Rhodohalobacter sp. SW132: one gene and its partner. The protein of the gene in region 2 interacts with the protein of the main gene of each other region in a pairwise test. Links are inferred from orthologs where the notes say so. Each region holds a gene or a part of one and is shown on either strand. Other genes may lie near its edges.

Evidence for each region. Proteins that work in one complex are often made in the same cells at the same time.
Region 1: the proteins of DYD21_RS01220 (region 2) and dnaE interact in binary tests that used the Escherichia coli proteins (3 or more experiments, as listed by UniProt). The link is inferred for Rhodohalobacter sp. SW132 from one-to-one orthologs.

What each region holds. Positions count from the first base shown.
Region 1 is NZ_QUOK01000011.1:134,273-141,914, forward strand. Bases 165-4,921 are described here. They hold dnaE (DNA polymerase III subunit alpha), read right to left. Parts: upstream 4,580-4,921; coding sequence 365-4,579; downstream 165-364. Other genes in these bases: DYD21_RS17650 (Gfo/Idh/MocA family oxidoreductase), read right to left, coding at 165-209; DYD21_RS17660 (hypothetical protein), read left to right, coding at 4,916-4,921. Also shown: more of DYD21_RS17650, read right to left, coding at 1-164; more of DYD21_RS17660, read left to right, coding at 4,922-5,614; DYD21_RS17665 (hypothetical protein), read left to right, coding at 5,674-6,351; DYD21_RS17670 (alpha/beta hydrolase), read right to left, coding at 6,354-7,184; DYD21_RS17675 (acylphosphatase), read right to left, coding at 7,303-7,587. UniProt on the Escherichia coli protein: DNA polymerase III is a complex, multichain enzyme responsible for most of the replicative synthesis in bacteria. This DNA polymerase also exhibits 3' to 5' exonuclease activity. The alpha chain is the DNA polymerase catalytic subunit.
Region 2 is NZ_QUOK01000001.1:289,205-297,296, forward strand. Bases 2,701-5,581 are described here. They hold DYD21_RS01220 (pyridoxal phosphate-dependent aminotransferase), read left to right. Parts: upstream 2,701-3,499; coding sequence 3,500-4,663; downstream 4,664-5,581. Other genes in these bases: DYD21_RS01210 (hypothetical protein), read left to right, coding at 2,775-3,197; DYD21_RS01215 (helix-turn-helix transcriptional regulator), read left to right, coding at 3,194-3,394; DYD21_RS01225 (DUF6448 family protein), read right to left, coding at 4,660-5,259; DYD21_RS01230 (Crp/Fnr family transcriptional regulator), read right to left, coding at 5,378-5,581. In the rest of the region: DYD21_RS01200 (alginate lyase family protein), read right to left, coding at 1-255; DYD21_RS01205 (plastocyanin/azurin family copper-binding protein), read left to right, coding at 664-2,352; more of DYD21_RS01230, read right to left, coding at 5,582-6,127; DYD21_RS01235 (DUF2249 domain-containing protein), read right to left, coding at 6,199-6,951; DYD21_RS01240 (hexameric tyrosine-coordinated heme protein), read right to left, coding at 7,010-7,276; DYD21_RS01245 (DUF488 domain-containing protein), read right to left, coding at 7,381-7,749; DYD21_RS01250 (metalloregulator ArsR/SmtB family transcription factor), read right to left, coding at 7,774-8,092. UniProt on the Escherichia coli protein: Shows aminotransferase activity with methionine and histidine as substrates, and to a lesser extent also with phenylalanine.

The DNA of each region.
Region 1 (7,642 bases), on a different replicon or contig from region 2:
TCATCCACATCAAAAATTGATTTCACTTCCACACCCTCTGCACCGGCAAATACCTCCGACAAATAACCGGCCCTTCCACGCCCTCCCATCATAGCAACAACAATTTTATCGTTGGGCGAATAGATGCCTTTCGAAAAAGTTAGCGGCCCGGTAAGCCCGATTGCTGCTGTTGTAAGTGCGGATGTTTTGATAAACTTTCGTCGATCCATAGACCTCGTGATCATGTTCAGATTTGCATTGCTTTACTGGTTAAGCTAACATTATTTAATAACATTTATAAATACAAATGCTTGGCTCTATGTTTAATATTATTAGTACTCGATTGAAAAACCTCCAAGGGTTTGAAACCCTTGGAGGGTTGCCTCTAACTCGTTCTCGTCAACTGTACAGACTCTTTACCTACAATATTCCGCAAACCGTTCAGTAGTTCGTTGTTGGGTTCTACCACAAATTTCCTGACGCTCATATTCAGCGGGCCTTTTGCGTGTTTGCTTAGCACACGAAGGGTAACCGGAGTTTCGCCTTTGTGTATACTCATCAGCGTGGCCATCTCGTTGAGGTCATCTTTGGTGAGCAAAGAGGTTTCGAGCCGGAGTTTAAGCATCAGTTGGTTCTGAAATTTTTCGCGCAGGTTCTGAACCCGCTCCAGCGTATTGGCCATGATTTTGGGCTGCCCGCCGCGAAGACTCAGCGTACCGTCGAGCAGTACAATGGTATCCGGTGTCAGCAGTCCCTGGTGACGGTCGAACACATCACTAAATACAAGCACTTCCATCGCGCCTTGCAGATCCTCGATCTGAACAAATGCCATCGGGCGCCCTTTTTTGTCGCTGATCTGCTTCACGCCTGTAATAATCCCAACAATCTTAATCTGTTCGCGGTCGCTCATCTGACCGATTTTCTCCTCTGCAAGCGTATGTGATGCAAACAGCCGGATATCTTCACGGTATCGATCCAGCGGATGGCCGCTCAGATAGAAACCGATCAGTTCCCGTTCGCGGTTCAGCCGTTCGATATTGGTCCACTTCGGGCAGTCGCGCAATTTTGGTTCATCAAATCCTGATCCGGCACCACTGTCTCCTCCGAAGAGACTCGCCTGATTCAATCGTTTCTCCTCCTGTTTGCGGGAGGCGTAGCTGATGATATCCTCCACACTTGCCAGGAGCTGGGCGCGGTTATCATGCAGTGTATCAAAGGCGCCGGCCTGCACCAGACTTTCAATCGTGCGCCGGTTGCAAACCCGGGTGTCGATCCGCGAGGCGAAATCGAAAATAGAACGGAATTCGCCCTCTTTTTTACGCTCTTCGGCGATCTGTTCGATAGCATTAGATCCCACACCTTTTATGGCCGACATTCCGTACTGCACGCGTCCGTCACGCACCACAAATTTACCTTCCGCAGTATTGATATTGGGCGGGTCCACCGGGATATCAACCCGCTGGCACTCCTCAATGAAGAACGACACTTTTTTGATGTCGTTCATATTGTGGCTCAGCACCGCAGCCATATATTCGGCCGTGTAATTGGCCTTAAAGTACATCGTCTGGTATGCTACTACCGAGTAGGCTGCGGAGTGCGATTTGTTAAATCCATAACCGGCAAAAAGGGCCATCTTGTCGAATACATCTTTTGCCACTTCCTTGCTGTAGCCCAGATCCTGCGCCTGGTTCATAAACTTCTTCTCTTCCGGCGGCAGCAGATCAGCTTTTTTCTTACCCATGATCCGCCGCAGAACATCCGCTTCCCCGAGCGAGTAGCCGCCCATTTTCTGCGCTACCATCATGATCTGCTCCTGGTAGACCATAATTCCGTGTGTCGGTTTCAGGATTCCCTTCAGATCATCGTGCGGATATTCCACCGTTTCCTCACCATGTTTCCGCTTGATATAGTCGGGTATAAACTGCATCGGACCGGGACGATAAAGCGCGTTCATGGCGATCAGGTCATTTATCGACTCCGGTTTCAGATCCTTGAGGTGCTTCCGCATCCCTTCTGATTCAAACTGAAACACGCCCACGGTGAGTCCTTTTTTGAAAAACTCAAACGTCTGTTCATCATCCAGCGGGATATCGTCCAGGTTGTACTCAACACCGTGATTATCCTTCACCTGCTGGATCGCCGTTTTCAAAATCGAAAGCGTCTTGAGGCCGAGGAAATCCATCTTCAGCATCCCGGCATCTTCAATATATTTTCCGTCGAATTGCGTCACATACAGATCGGCATCTTTTGCTGTAGCGATCGGGATGTAGTTGGTCAGTTTATCCGGCGCGATGATCACCCCAGCCGCGTGGATTCCTGTATTCCGGACCGATCCCTCCAGCGTCTCCGCCATCTTCAGGGTCTGTCCTTCGAGATCATCTTTCTTTTTAATCTCTTGAAGATCGCGAACCTCCTTGATCGCATCTTCCAGCGAGATACCGATCGTATCCGGGATCAACTTGGCGATCCGGTCGGCATCCGGCAGCGGCAGATCCAGTACACGTGCCACATCACGGACCGATGACCGCGCCGCCATCGAACCGAACGTGATGATATGTGCCACCTGAGATTTTCCGTACTTATCCACCACGTAATCGATCACGCGCTGGCGTCCGTCATCATCAAAATCGATATCGATATCCGGCATCGACACACGTTCCGGGTTCAGGAACCGCTCAAAAAGCAGGTCGTATTTCAGCGGGTCAATATTGGTGATGCCCGTGCAGTACGCCACCACCGATCCCGCCGCCGAACCACGCCCCGGACCTACATACACTTCCATCTCGCGCGCTTTGGCGATAAAATCCTGTACAATCAAAAAGTAGCCGGCAAAGCCCATTGTTTTGATGATATTCAGCTCGTGATCGATCCGATCCATCACCTCACCATCCAGCTCATCGTACCGCTCTTTGGCACCTTCAATGGTAAGATGACGCAGGTAATCATCTTCCGTCTCAAATGGACCAGGCAGGGTAAAGTTGGGAAGAATCACGTCGCGTTTCAGTTCAAGCGGTTCCACCTTGTCCACAATCTCCTGCGTATTGGTGATCGCCTGCGGAACATCGGCAAAGAGGGCTTTCATCTCCTCCTGCGTTTTGAAATAAAACTGGTCGTTCGGGAACCCAAAGCGGTAACCGCGCCCTCGCCCAATCGGTGTGCTCATCAGTTCGCCATTATCGATACAGAGCAGCGCATCATGTGCTTTCGCATCTTCCTGCTCCATATAGAACAGGTTGTTTGTGGCGATCACTTTAACATCGTACTTTTTCGCAAATTTGAGCAGCACGCTGTTCACCCGCTCCTCCTCTTCCAGGCCGTGGCGCATCAGTTCGATGTAGAGATCATCGCCAAACAGGTCGATCCACCACTGCAGTGCTTCCTCGGCAAACTCCTCTCCCTTATTCAGAATCAGGTCGGGAATCTCGCCTTGCAACCCTCCGGTTGTGGCGATCAATCCTTCCCGATACTTTTTCACCAGCTCCCGGTCGATCCGCGGGAATTTGTAATAGTACCCCTCAATAAAACCGAGCGAGCACATCTCCGCCAGGTTTTGATATCCCTCACGATTTTTGGCCAGAAACACCTGCTGATGCCGCTTGTCGCGATTATCGCGTGTAAATTTTTTCTGATGGCGATCTTCCACAAAATAGCACTCACACCCGATAATCGGCTTGATACCGGCCGAATGCGCCTTCTGCACAAAACTAAAAATGCCGTACATATTCCCGAGATCGGTAAGCGCCACGGCAGGCATCCCATCTTTTTTCGCTTTATCGATCAAGTCATCAATACCGGCCGCTGCTTCTAAAACCGAAAATTTGGAGTGGGTATGCAGATGGCTGAACGAACCCGTAATTTTTTCACCGTCGGCTGCCTCTGCCGGCAGATCAATTGCGGAATCGTCCTCATCCGCCTCGCCGGTCACGCCTCTGCGCCGCAGCTCCTCCACCTTTGGCATGTAGTGGGCCGGATTGATCCACTCCCTGGGAGATTTGGTATCCAGCTCCAGGTCGTTTGGCAGGTTTGGTTTGATAACGCCCAGCTGAACCAGCTCCAGAAACGCACGCGCGGTGGCATCCACATCAGCCGCAGCATTGTGAGCCTCCTCGAAGCCCACATCAAACAGTTTATCGTGCAGTTCGGCAAGCGTAGGCCATTTGTAGCGACCGCGTCCGCCCGGAATCGCACAAAATTCAGTTGATTCATCCTTGGTATCAATCGGAACTTTTTTGTCAAGCGGATTCTCCCGCTCCATCCGCAGGTATTCCGATCCCATAATATTGAGATCGAACTCCAGGTTGTGGCCTACCACAAATGTAGTTCGCTCAACATCCCGATTAAATGCATCCATCACTTCTTCCAGCGGAACGCCCTCCTCCCGTGCCCGTTCGGTAGAGATTCCGTGTACCTTTTCAGAGTTAAAAGGAATTGTAAAACCATCGGGCTGAACAATATAGTCCCCCTCCGAGACCAATTTACCGGTGTGATCGTGGAGCTGCCAGGCAAGCTGCACACAGCGCGGCCAGTTGTCGAAATCTGTCAGCGGTGCGGAGTAGTTATCGGGAAGGCCGGTGGTTTCGGTGTCAAAAATCAGGTACATAAAAGGAGATTACTGATGGATGATTTTGCTATATCGTACGCTTCAAATATAAACGAGATTTGAACCATTCACAGGTTAAAATCGGAGGAATTTCCGGGATCAGGTTTCTTTTATTTTAATCGTTTCTAAAATTCCCTCAATACTAATAGAAATGTACAGATGACATTCAAAGACGGATATTTGACTGATTCTTACTTTGTCAACTTAAAGCAATAATTCTTTACCTTGAATATCTAATCAGGAACAAACAATGTTTTACAAACCCTCATTTATTTTTCGTCAAATATCAATTAGATTGGAATTGATATATTTAAAATAATTTTTAATTGATTCATCATGAGAAATTTAGCCATACTCGTTCTTTCCATTTTTATGCTGCAGCTTTCTTCAAATGAAATTTCTGCTCAGGTTGGACAAGAAATAAATACGTATCAAATGATTCAGGACCTTTCCCCTGGCTATATGGAAAGGTTTGAAAAAGAAATAGATGCTGATGGTTCCCCATATCTGTTCAATGAATTTCTTTCCGGCTCCTTAACATTCATGAATGGTAAAACTGTGAGCGATGTCCCTCTTCGATTCAATATTCATGAAGAGAATGTTCAGTTTCAGAATAATGGTAACATCTTCGTTCTGGATGCCGAGGTTATCAATAAAATAGAAATCACAGGTCAGAATGAAACCATTACATTACAAAAAGGGTTTGATGCCCGGCGGTTGAGTGAGAATAACTTTGTTGAAATTCTCGCAGATGGAGATGCAAAATTTATGGTCAAGTATTCAGCCACCCTCAGACAGGCGAATGCAAATTATGGGGCGTCAGCAAACACCAATGAGTTCTCAACTACTGAAACTTATTATGTTAAGTTTGGGAATGAAGATACAGAAAGATTGAGGCGTCTGAATGAACGACGAGTTTTACGCGTTTTTCCTGATCATTCAGATGAAATTGAACAATTTGTAAACAACAACAATCTTCAACTCGATAATGCAGATGATGTAGCTGCTCTATTCAAATACTATAATTCGCTATAAAGAACATACGTTGCATTACACCTCACGCATCAAGAATCAAACCATTCCTTACTATTTTTATGTCTAAGCTACTGCTATACCCACTTCTGATCGTTTCTCTTATATTAATTTCATGTTCAGGTACTACCAATCAATACATTTCACCGGATTACGAAGATCAGAATTTAAATGATTCTGTATCTATTTTTAAAATTGAAGAGTCAGATTTCTCTGAAACCAATCCCGATCATACGTTTGGAACTCTGAGTGCAGCAGAAACTTCGCTTTTCAATGAACGACTTTTTGAACTTTTTTCTGAGGCTACTGCAGCGGAAGTTACCCAACATTTGAATTTTTCAGATTTTCCGGATTTAACCTTTCAAGTACGCCATTTTGATCAAAATGGTACCTCTCTTCATATCCTTGCACCGGAAAAAGGCTCTAAGCTAACCAATGATGGTGATGGGGTATCTCCAAGATTTGTTTTACTTTTAGATGGGTACAATTTCAATATATTTCAGGATTTGGCACCTGGTTTTTCATATGGCGGCCATGAACCTGAAACGGTTACCAAAGCAAATTTTGAGACCAAATATTTAATTTGGGATAACCAGATACAGGATGCTGTTGGATGGGGGAAAGTGAATTCAGAACAGGTTGTAAATCTTGCTCAAATCAATGAAGAGTATGATAATCTTATTTTACAGACCATTAAAGAGATGATTCCACGTAGCCCTTTCGCCCCGCGCAGAAGTTAAAATCAGGAATCATCCGTATCACGGATCAACGAGCTCCAGCTCTCGGCAAACAGATCACGCGATGTATTAAAGCTGTCGTTGTGGCCTCCCTGCAGTTCCACAAAACGGGCATTTTTAGTTTCTGAAGCGATCTCATAAAGTCTTTTCCCGTGACGGATATTTACAATCCGGTCACTGCTTCCGTGCATCACCAAAACCGTATCAATACGGCTGGTGCGCAGATCTTCATCCACGGGAAATTGGATCGGGACTAAAAATCCCGGCACAAACGGGTAGACATCCGAAGCGATCTCTTTTCCATTGATGAATGATGAATCCAGCACCAGGGCCCGGCCATCAAACTCAGCCGCCTGCCGGGCTGCGACTGCCCCGCCCAAAGATCGGCCGTAAAAAATCATCCTCTCCGGCGGAATGCCTGCTTCTTCTTCCAGATAATTCACTACGGCAATGCCGTCAGTGTAAATTCCGGCTTCATCAGGCGATCCCTCACTGTTGCCATATCCGCGATAATCATATAAAAATACAGCCGCACCCTGGTTTACAATCGTTTCAGCAATCCCGATTCTTCCGCTGATATTACCCGCATTCCCGTGAGAATATATCACTACGGGCTGCTCACTGGCATCCCCGATTAACCAGCCGTGGATGGTTACGCCATCAGGCGTTTCAATATAATGTTCACTCCATTCCAACCCGAGCCTGTCCGGCGAATCGATCATTTGGCCCGAAGGGTGAAATATTATTTGATTTTGAAACATAATGAGTGCTCCTACCAGCAAAAGATAACCGGCTCCGATCCAAAGAATAAGTTTCACTACAACTTTAAAGCTCATAGAAATACTTTAGAATGATGGCATGACTCAATTTACCCTCATCAAATTCAACATTCGATGGCGGAGCAGAATTCACTTCTGCTGTTTATCAAACCGAAATTTTCGCCTTTTAGCACGCTTACCGCTTTACGGAAAAGTATTTAAATGATTCTTCGGTCACATTTTCAATTTTCACTACATCTACAGATTTAACTTTTGCAGCTACCGGACCCGATTTTAGTCTATTTTCCAGTTCATCCACTTGCTCTTCTTCACCTTCCAAAACCGCCTCAACATCGCCATTTCGTAAATTTTTCACCCAGCCGTTTACACCCAGACCACGTGCGTTTTGCTTCGTAAAATGACGAAAACCCACGCCCTGAACTCTGCCCGAAATCAAAAGCTGTTTCTGAATTTTACCCATAATCGTTCAAACTTTTTTATCTTGCTCTATTGCGGAGCATTCTTAAATTAAATGT
Region 2 (8,092 bases):
CCACCAGTAGCACGCCAAACTCAGGTAGGTGCGGGGATTATTTATCAATGAATTACCGGGTTTATCGATAACAGAAACGGGGGATAGATCAAGCAGTTCTTGTGCATAATCGAAAGGAATATTCCCGGTTTCATTCATTTCAAATCGATCTGGGTCTAGATCAGCAGAGCCGGCATCAGAGCGAGTATCATTTTCAAAACAGCCAATGCTAAATAGGGATCCAAAAAGTAAAACTTCAAGAACTATTCTATTCATAAGCGCACTTGATAGAAAATTTCAGGTTACCAGTAAGCTCAAATGACTACCTGAGATATGGTTTAGATTAATTCACGAGGGCTTTGCAAAACCGTGCTTTCGTCAAATTTCGGCGTTATCGTGGAATCGAAATCCTCACGTATTGTACATACGCTCCGGTTCCGATTCCACTCTGGTCTTGAACTATGGCAAAATCCCGGGTTTTGCAAAACCCTCTTCACTTGAAATACAAATAAGCTTTTAAAACTACCTGTAATAAATATTAAAGACTATTTTGTCTTTAATTTAAAAATAAACTACATTACATGTGGATAAAAGATTTAAATCGTGCTAATTCAGCCGGACAGTACGCTTTTTTTGAAACTTATTGTATCACTTACTAATTGTGAACCATACACTTACAAACCCATGGAAAAGAAACTTACAACTAACAATTATGCAAAACTGGGACTGGCAACCGCCCTGATTTTCATAATATCGATTATGGCAGCAGTGGAAACAGCACTTGCGTGTCCGGCGTGTAATGCGCTGTACAAGAAACAGATTGAGGAAGATATGAAAGGCACGCTCGTCGGTAAAGAGCTGATGGCTGCCATGCAGGCGCAGGCAAACCTGCCGCTTGAGTTTTCTGAGGCAACCAGCCACCTCTTCAGAAGTGAGCAAAACACCGCATCGCAGGATCACGATTTTATCGAGGTCATTGAACGGGATGCGAACCTTTCCATTCCGGCAACGGGGTATGTAGATCAGGAAGTGGAGGCGGATGTCAGCTTTACCGTTGAACTGGATGAAGGACTGGCTTACCTGGGTAACGGTGTAGTGTACGACGGTTTTCGAACGAATCGATCTGTGCCGGGCCCGACCATTCGGGTAACCGAAGGAGATATTGTTGAGATTGTAGTTCAGAATAACGGCAGGATTCCCCATGGAGCTTCTATTCATGCAGCCTATACACAGACATCTAAATATCTTGGTGAAATACCGGCCGGTCAGTCAAAATCAGTGAAGTTCAAAGCAACCATCCCTGGTATTTATATGTACCACTGTGCACCGGGCGGCCATGCAATTCCAATGCATGTGATGTTCGGCCAGTACGGTATGATCATTGTTGAACCGGCTGAACAGAAGTTTAAGCTTGAGGAAGAGCTGGGCCACGGACCGGATTTAGAGATCGACCTGATTCAGCATGAATGGTATTCCAGTGGAAAAAATGCTGTAGAAGGGAATCCCACCTATGTAACGTTTAACGGCGAGATCTTCAAGTATGTTAAAGAGCCTATCACAGCTAAACCGGGCGATTATGTACGGATCAACTTTATGAATGTAGGCCCGAATCTGCTCTCCACATTTCACCTTGTGGGAATCATATGGGATTACGCGTACTGGCAGGGCCATCCCGAAAATGTTTTGGTCGGTGGACAAACGGTTACAGCCGGACCATCTGATACCTTTGTGATTGAGTTTCGTGTTCCGCCGGACGAAGGTGCCTACACCATGCTTTCTCACGCTGTGGGATCAACCAGCCGGGGGGCAATCGGACTGCTGGTAGCCGACCGGGATGCCGATACTCCGAAGAGAATTGAAGCAACGGGGCCTGTTTACTCAGAGGAAGAACTGGCTGAATTGATGGAAGATGCGAACAGAATTATGTCACCGTTCAGGGCAGGAACACCGGACATCGATCCGCCACACACCTATGGTCCCGAAACGAATGAGGTGACGGTACGAATTATCGGAAACTCCTATTACCCGAAAACCCTGGAAATTGATCCGGGAACAAAAGTAACCTGGATCAATGAAGATGTATTCAGTTACCTGGCAGGTGAGTTTTCCGGAATTCATAATGTGGTGTCGACAGAAGGACCCACAAACCTGAACTCCCCGATGCTGGCTCATGCTGAGACCTGGAGCTACACATTTGAAGAGGAGGGTGAATACAGCTACATTTGTACGCCGCACCCCTATATGGAAGGAATAGTACGGGTGCGTGCAACAGACTCAGATCGTGATATGGCCTCGTTTATGTGGACGACAATTCCGGCCCTGCTTGCACTATTCATCGCCATTGCGGCATGGAAACGTAAACCGGAAGAGTAGTGAAAACCTAAATTATCTCCGCGTTCAACCGGATAATTATCGTTTAGATCTTGTTTTTATGATCTAAAGATGAGTATCCGGTTTTTTTATGTGCCGGAGTTCGGTCATGGTTTTCTTGCAGAATTCTTCAACAAAATTTATGTGCTTAAAGATGGCTGGACTGAATGGTTTGTTCCAGGCATAATATCCGTCACTTCGCGTAAGCACCGGACTAAGAAAGAGCCAATTTCATTTCTCACAACTCATCGTTTATTCTTCTTCGATAACTCGCTTACATCCACTCTTTCAATAATCCTACTATTGGGATTAGAAACAGTGCATTCTTAAAATTTAAATAATTCTGTAAAGGAACATTGACATGGTCTGGTTTTAGTGTATATTGTGTAAAGCTTACTTAACATAAAGACAATTAACATAGACTCATGAAAAAACAAGAAAGTGATGCTATTGACTGGCCGGGCCAAACAAGGGATGCTACTATCCGACTTGCAAAATGGACAATATTATGGGTGCTGACTGTGGCAATCCCTGCGTTTGGTCCGGCATTATTTTGGGGAGAAAATCATCTGATCAACTCTCTTGCAATACTGTTAAATGTGGGGGTTGGTATTGGAATGATCATGGCAAGCATTAATCATCTTAAAATGCAAGATGAGATGATGCAAAAAGTACAACTTGAGGCAATGGGATTTTCACTTGGTGTGGGCGTTGTGGCCGGAATTGCTTTTACTATGTTAGATACAACAAATGTGATACCATTTGATGCCGAAATAAGCTATCTGGTGATGATCATTGCGATTACGTATCTCGTTTCTGTATTCATCAACCTGAGGAGGTACAAGTGAAAAACAGACTCAAAGTACTGCGGGCTGAACATGACTGGACCCAGGCAGACCTGGCCAGCGAATTAGAAGTATCACGGCAGACGGTGAACGCCATTGAAACCGGGAAGTATGATCCCAGTTTACCCCTGGCCTTTAAAATTGCACGGCTGTTTGATAAAAGAATAGAAGAAATTTTCCTGGATGAAGAAACAAATTAATATTGATGCGGGATCGTAGTAAGAAGTCTGAACAGGCTTTGTAAAATCCCCCTAAAGTATTCATCTTGATCTTCTTTCAGCATATGAATCGTTTATTGATGCGTTATGAAACCACTATCCAAACTTACCGAAGGCATACATCAGAGTGACATCAGGTCGGTTACCGCACGTGTGAATGCGGTGAATGGCATTAACCTGGGACAGGGAATCTGTGATATGCCGGCACCGGATTCCATCAAAGAGGGAGCGAAGAAGGCGATCGATCAGGACAGATCCATTTATGCTCCTTTTGGCGGTGCGGATCCGCTGGTGGATCGGATTGTTGAAAAGGTGAAGACGTTCAATCAGACCCCTATCCAGGGAGCCGAAAATATTATGGTCACAGCAGGTTCAACCGGGGCTTTTGCAACGGCTGCCTTTGCGCTGCTCAATCCCGGCGATGAAGTGATCCAGTTTGAACCTCTGTACGGCTATCATAGTAAGCTGCTGGAGCTGCGCGGGGTAAAACAGATATCACTGGCACTCCACAGTCCCTCATGGGAGGTTGATTTCCACAAACTTGAATCGCTGATAACCCCAAAGACCAAGGCGATCGTACTCACCACGCCCAATAATCCCTGCGGGAAAGTGTGGAGCCGGAAGGAGCTGGAAACGCTGCTGTCCCTGTTGATTAAACATGACATCTACGCCATCACTGACGAAGTGTATGAGTACATGACCTACGATGGCCGGGAACACATTTCACTGGCATCCATGGATGGAGCATTCGAACGGACTATCACACTGAGCAGTTTTTCCAAAACATTTAATATGACCGGGTGGAGACTTGGGTATGCATCGGGACCGAAGGAGATTATCGGAAAGATGGGTTTGCTGAACGATATTCTCTACATTTGTGCCCCCACGCCTTTGCAGCACGGCCTTGCGGATGGATTTGCCACAGAGAGCAGGTATTACGAGCAGTTACTAAGGGATTACGATAAAAAACGGACCATGATGTGCAGTGCGCTGGAGTCGGCCGGTTTTGATGTGCCCTGGCCGGAAGGCGCCTATTATGTTTTGGCGAGCTTTCGTCCGATGGCTGATCAGCCCGGATTTAGCAACGACCAAACTGCCTGCAGCACCCTGATTGACCGCGTGGGAATTGGCTCGGTGCCGGGCGGATCGTTCTATTCAAACCCCAAAGACGGCAAATACCTGCTGCGGTTCTGCTTTGCCAAGAAAGAAAACGAGCTTAAAGAAGCCTGCCGGAGACTTGAGGGGCTTTAATGGGTATGATCCACAGACTTTTCTGCTTTTACAGCGCTGTAAACCGGCGCCGCGTAGTGCATGAACTCCACATACTTAAGAACAAACTTCCGGCCCGCTTCAACATCATTTGTGTCAAATTCTTTGGCTTCCATCATTTCATCGAAGTAGGCGTGCAGCCCGGCTTCAAATTCACGGACAATAAGATCGCGAAGCTCTTTGAGTGATCCGGTTTCCAGGGCATGGTCTCCGGCCGGTATCACAGGACCGAAATCGGTGCCTGCAGGTTTCAACCCGGTATAGGTTGCACCTTCCGATTCGCGGTGGAGCCGTACCAGGGTTTCAAAGAAATACATATCGGCCATCTCCCTGACCTGTTCATTTTCGTCTCTCACATCAAGTGCTTGCTGAAACGATTCCCGGATTTGACCTTCCTGTTCTTTGTTCACCCAAATCAGGACCAGGTTGACATCCCCGGTCATAAGAGCTTCCTGTGCGGCCAGCACCACTGGCCCGTCCATACTGTCGCAGTGGGCTTCGGCCTGGTTCGGCAGCATCAAACCTGTAAAGAGTAGTGTTATTATTAGAAGTGAGGAATTTAAAACTGTTGAATACATCGTGTTCTCCATTTGATATTGTTGATTTGTACACAACATACAGGAGTACAGCCGGCACTAAAATGAGCTGGATCAAAGAAGTGCAAAAAAGGTTGAAAATAATATTTCAGTGTGTAATTTATGTGCCGGAAATAACTGCAGAGAGTGCATCTTTATCATTAATAGCAACCCATAGCCGTCCTGATGTGATCATCTCTTCCTGCTGAAACCGGCTCATAATCCGACTTGCGGTTTCGGTGGAGGTTCCAGTCATATCCGCCAGATCTTTGCGGGAAAGCGGCAGCTGTAATAAAATTCCAACCGTTTTCTTCTCTCCAAATTTTTCACATAATTTCAACAGGATATGGGCAATCCGTTTTTCAACAGAAAGTGTGGTGAGATGATGGATTTGCTCCCTGGCAGAGGTTAGTTTTTTTGTGGTAATATCCAGAATTGAAACGGCAATGGAAGAATTCGTATTCAGAACTGAACGAAATTCCCTGTTCCCGATTGAAAGGATGCAGACATCGCTTTGTGCAGTGGCTGTTTCAGAATAACGATCTTCACCCAGTTCATTCAGGCTGCCGAAATATTCTCCAGGCTTCAGCATATCCACCAGGATCTCTTTGCCATCTTTAGTAAAACGGCTCAGCTTAACAGCCCCATAAACCACAACTCTAAGTAACGTTGCAATATCTCCCTCTTCGTAGATCGAGTGGCCGGCTGAGAAATGTGATGCGCTGAATTTTTCATTTACCTGCTGCAAGGCTTCTCTGTCAAGACTCTGAAAAAACGGAATCATCCCCAGCTTTTCCATTCGCACATCAACCGTGCAATGGTGCTTTTTTATAGATGGAGATTCCAGGGGTGTAGTTCTTTTTTGAGACATATATTTACATTAAAAAGACCAGGCTGATTTTCAAAGCCATTCAGGATTTGTATACAATCCTGAATTATTTATCAACTTTCTTCTTCAAGCTTCATCACCTTCACTTTCCACTCCTTCGGCATTGTCATCAGGTACTCCCACTTGAAAGGTTCTGAATTTTCCGCTTCCATCTGGTAGTAGAGCGGTTTGGGATCGTGATCGTTGATGAAAACAAAGGCTTCTCCCGGCTTCAGGTCATCAAATGCCTCGAAAACCATATCATGACGTTTGGCCGGAGGATGAGGGCGCACATCAAACTTGTTGACGACCGTAATGTCCGTTGCATCGATATCATTTTCAGCTTTTTTAGTGACGTGAATAATGGTTTCATTGTCATCTTGCTTTTTGTACTCCCAGGTGTGATCCCCTTCAAATTTATTTTGAAAGATTTGGTGGATTTCCTCCGGTTTTTCTGAAGCCCTGATCTCCATCACATCTCCCGGAAGCATCATCCCGTAGCGATGAAAAAGGGTGTATTTCCAGTCTTTTTTATCGGCTTTTCGCAGATCGATCAGTGTAGAGACATCGTTGTCTTTGTCAGCTTCTGAATCAGCCGTTCGTGTAACCCGAACTTTCCATTCCTCGGGATCGCGCTGCAGGTATTCCCATCCCACTACATCCCCAAAGATGGATCGGAATTCGTAATAAAGCGGCTTCGGATCATGATCGTTTATAAAAACAAAACTATCCCCTGCCGGCAGATCTTTAAAAAGCTTCAGCAGTTTCTCGTGGCGTTTGATCGGGATCAGTATTCGTACATCGAATTCATCGGTTGTTATGTTCATTGGAGGTGTTATTATATTATATAGTTATAAGAGTATTTTATCTTGTAAATAATATAATTTATCGATTGTTTTCTGACTGTGAATCACTCCGCCAGTAATTGTTCGCTGCGGCCACCGTTTGAAAATGAACGGCTACTACATGGGATGAAGCAATCAGGGCATCCGGATCTTTTGCGTAGACTTCACGCAGCATAAACAGAACCTCCTTATCCGGCTGTGCGGATGTTACTCCTTTACGGGCCAACTGAATAGCTACCTGGAAGCCTTCTTCAGGAGTGTCGGTAATCAGGCTGAGTTCGGTATCTTTATTCCGCTCTGAATCCATTTCAGCCTGGGCATAACTGGCTGATACGGATACCAACAGAAGCATTGCTGCGATTAGTAGTGATTTTGCGTTCATATGGATTGTTGCTTTTTTTAGGGTTTGATTTAACTGTTATCGGAAGCTTTTTCCAGGAACTCTTTTAAAACAATTGCGTGATTGTGTGTCTCGTCCTTTGTGGCATAAAGAAGCGTAACTTTTTGATCCCCGGCTAAATCAAGCAGTTTTTCAACCGGTTCTTCCTTTGAAGCCAGCTCATGTTCATACCGTTTTTTAAACTCTTGAAACTTGTCCGGATCGTGATCAAACCACTTCCGTAATTCCGGTGATGGTGTGATCTCTTTCATCCATTTATCCAGTTTAGCGTCCTCTTTTGAGACGCCACGCGGCCAAAGGCGGTCCACCAGCACCCGGCAACCATCCTCATCCGATTGTTCTTCATAAATTCGTTTGATTTGAAGGTTGAGGGTGCTCATTAAGCTAAAGTCACAAAATTTCACTTAACCATTTACAGGAATCTCATAGGTACAGGAGAAATCCCCATCAGCGATGTAGCTTGTTCGCTCAACATTTTTATTAAACAGTTTCCGGTAAAACATCGCCTCCAGTTTACAGGGCAGCCGCGTTTCTTTCACCACTTCTCTGAACGGACAGTTGCACTCTTTGATGGTGATGGTTCCGTCTTCCGAATCCAATTCAGCCTCCGGCATGAAGCCTTCCTCTTCAAGAAATCCCATCAGCTTGTCGAGTTGTGATTTTAAATCATTTTCAGATGCCTCGTCCATTCTGTTCCGGGCTTTCTTCAGGCGCTCCTCCCAG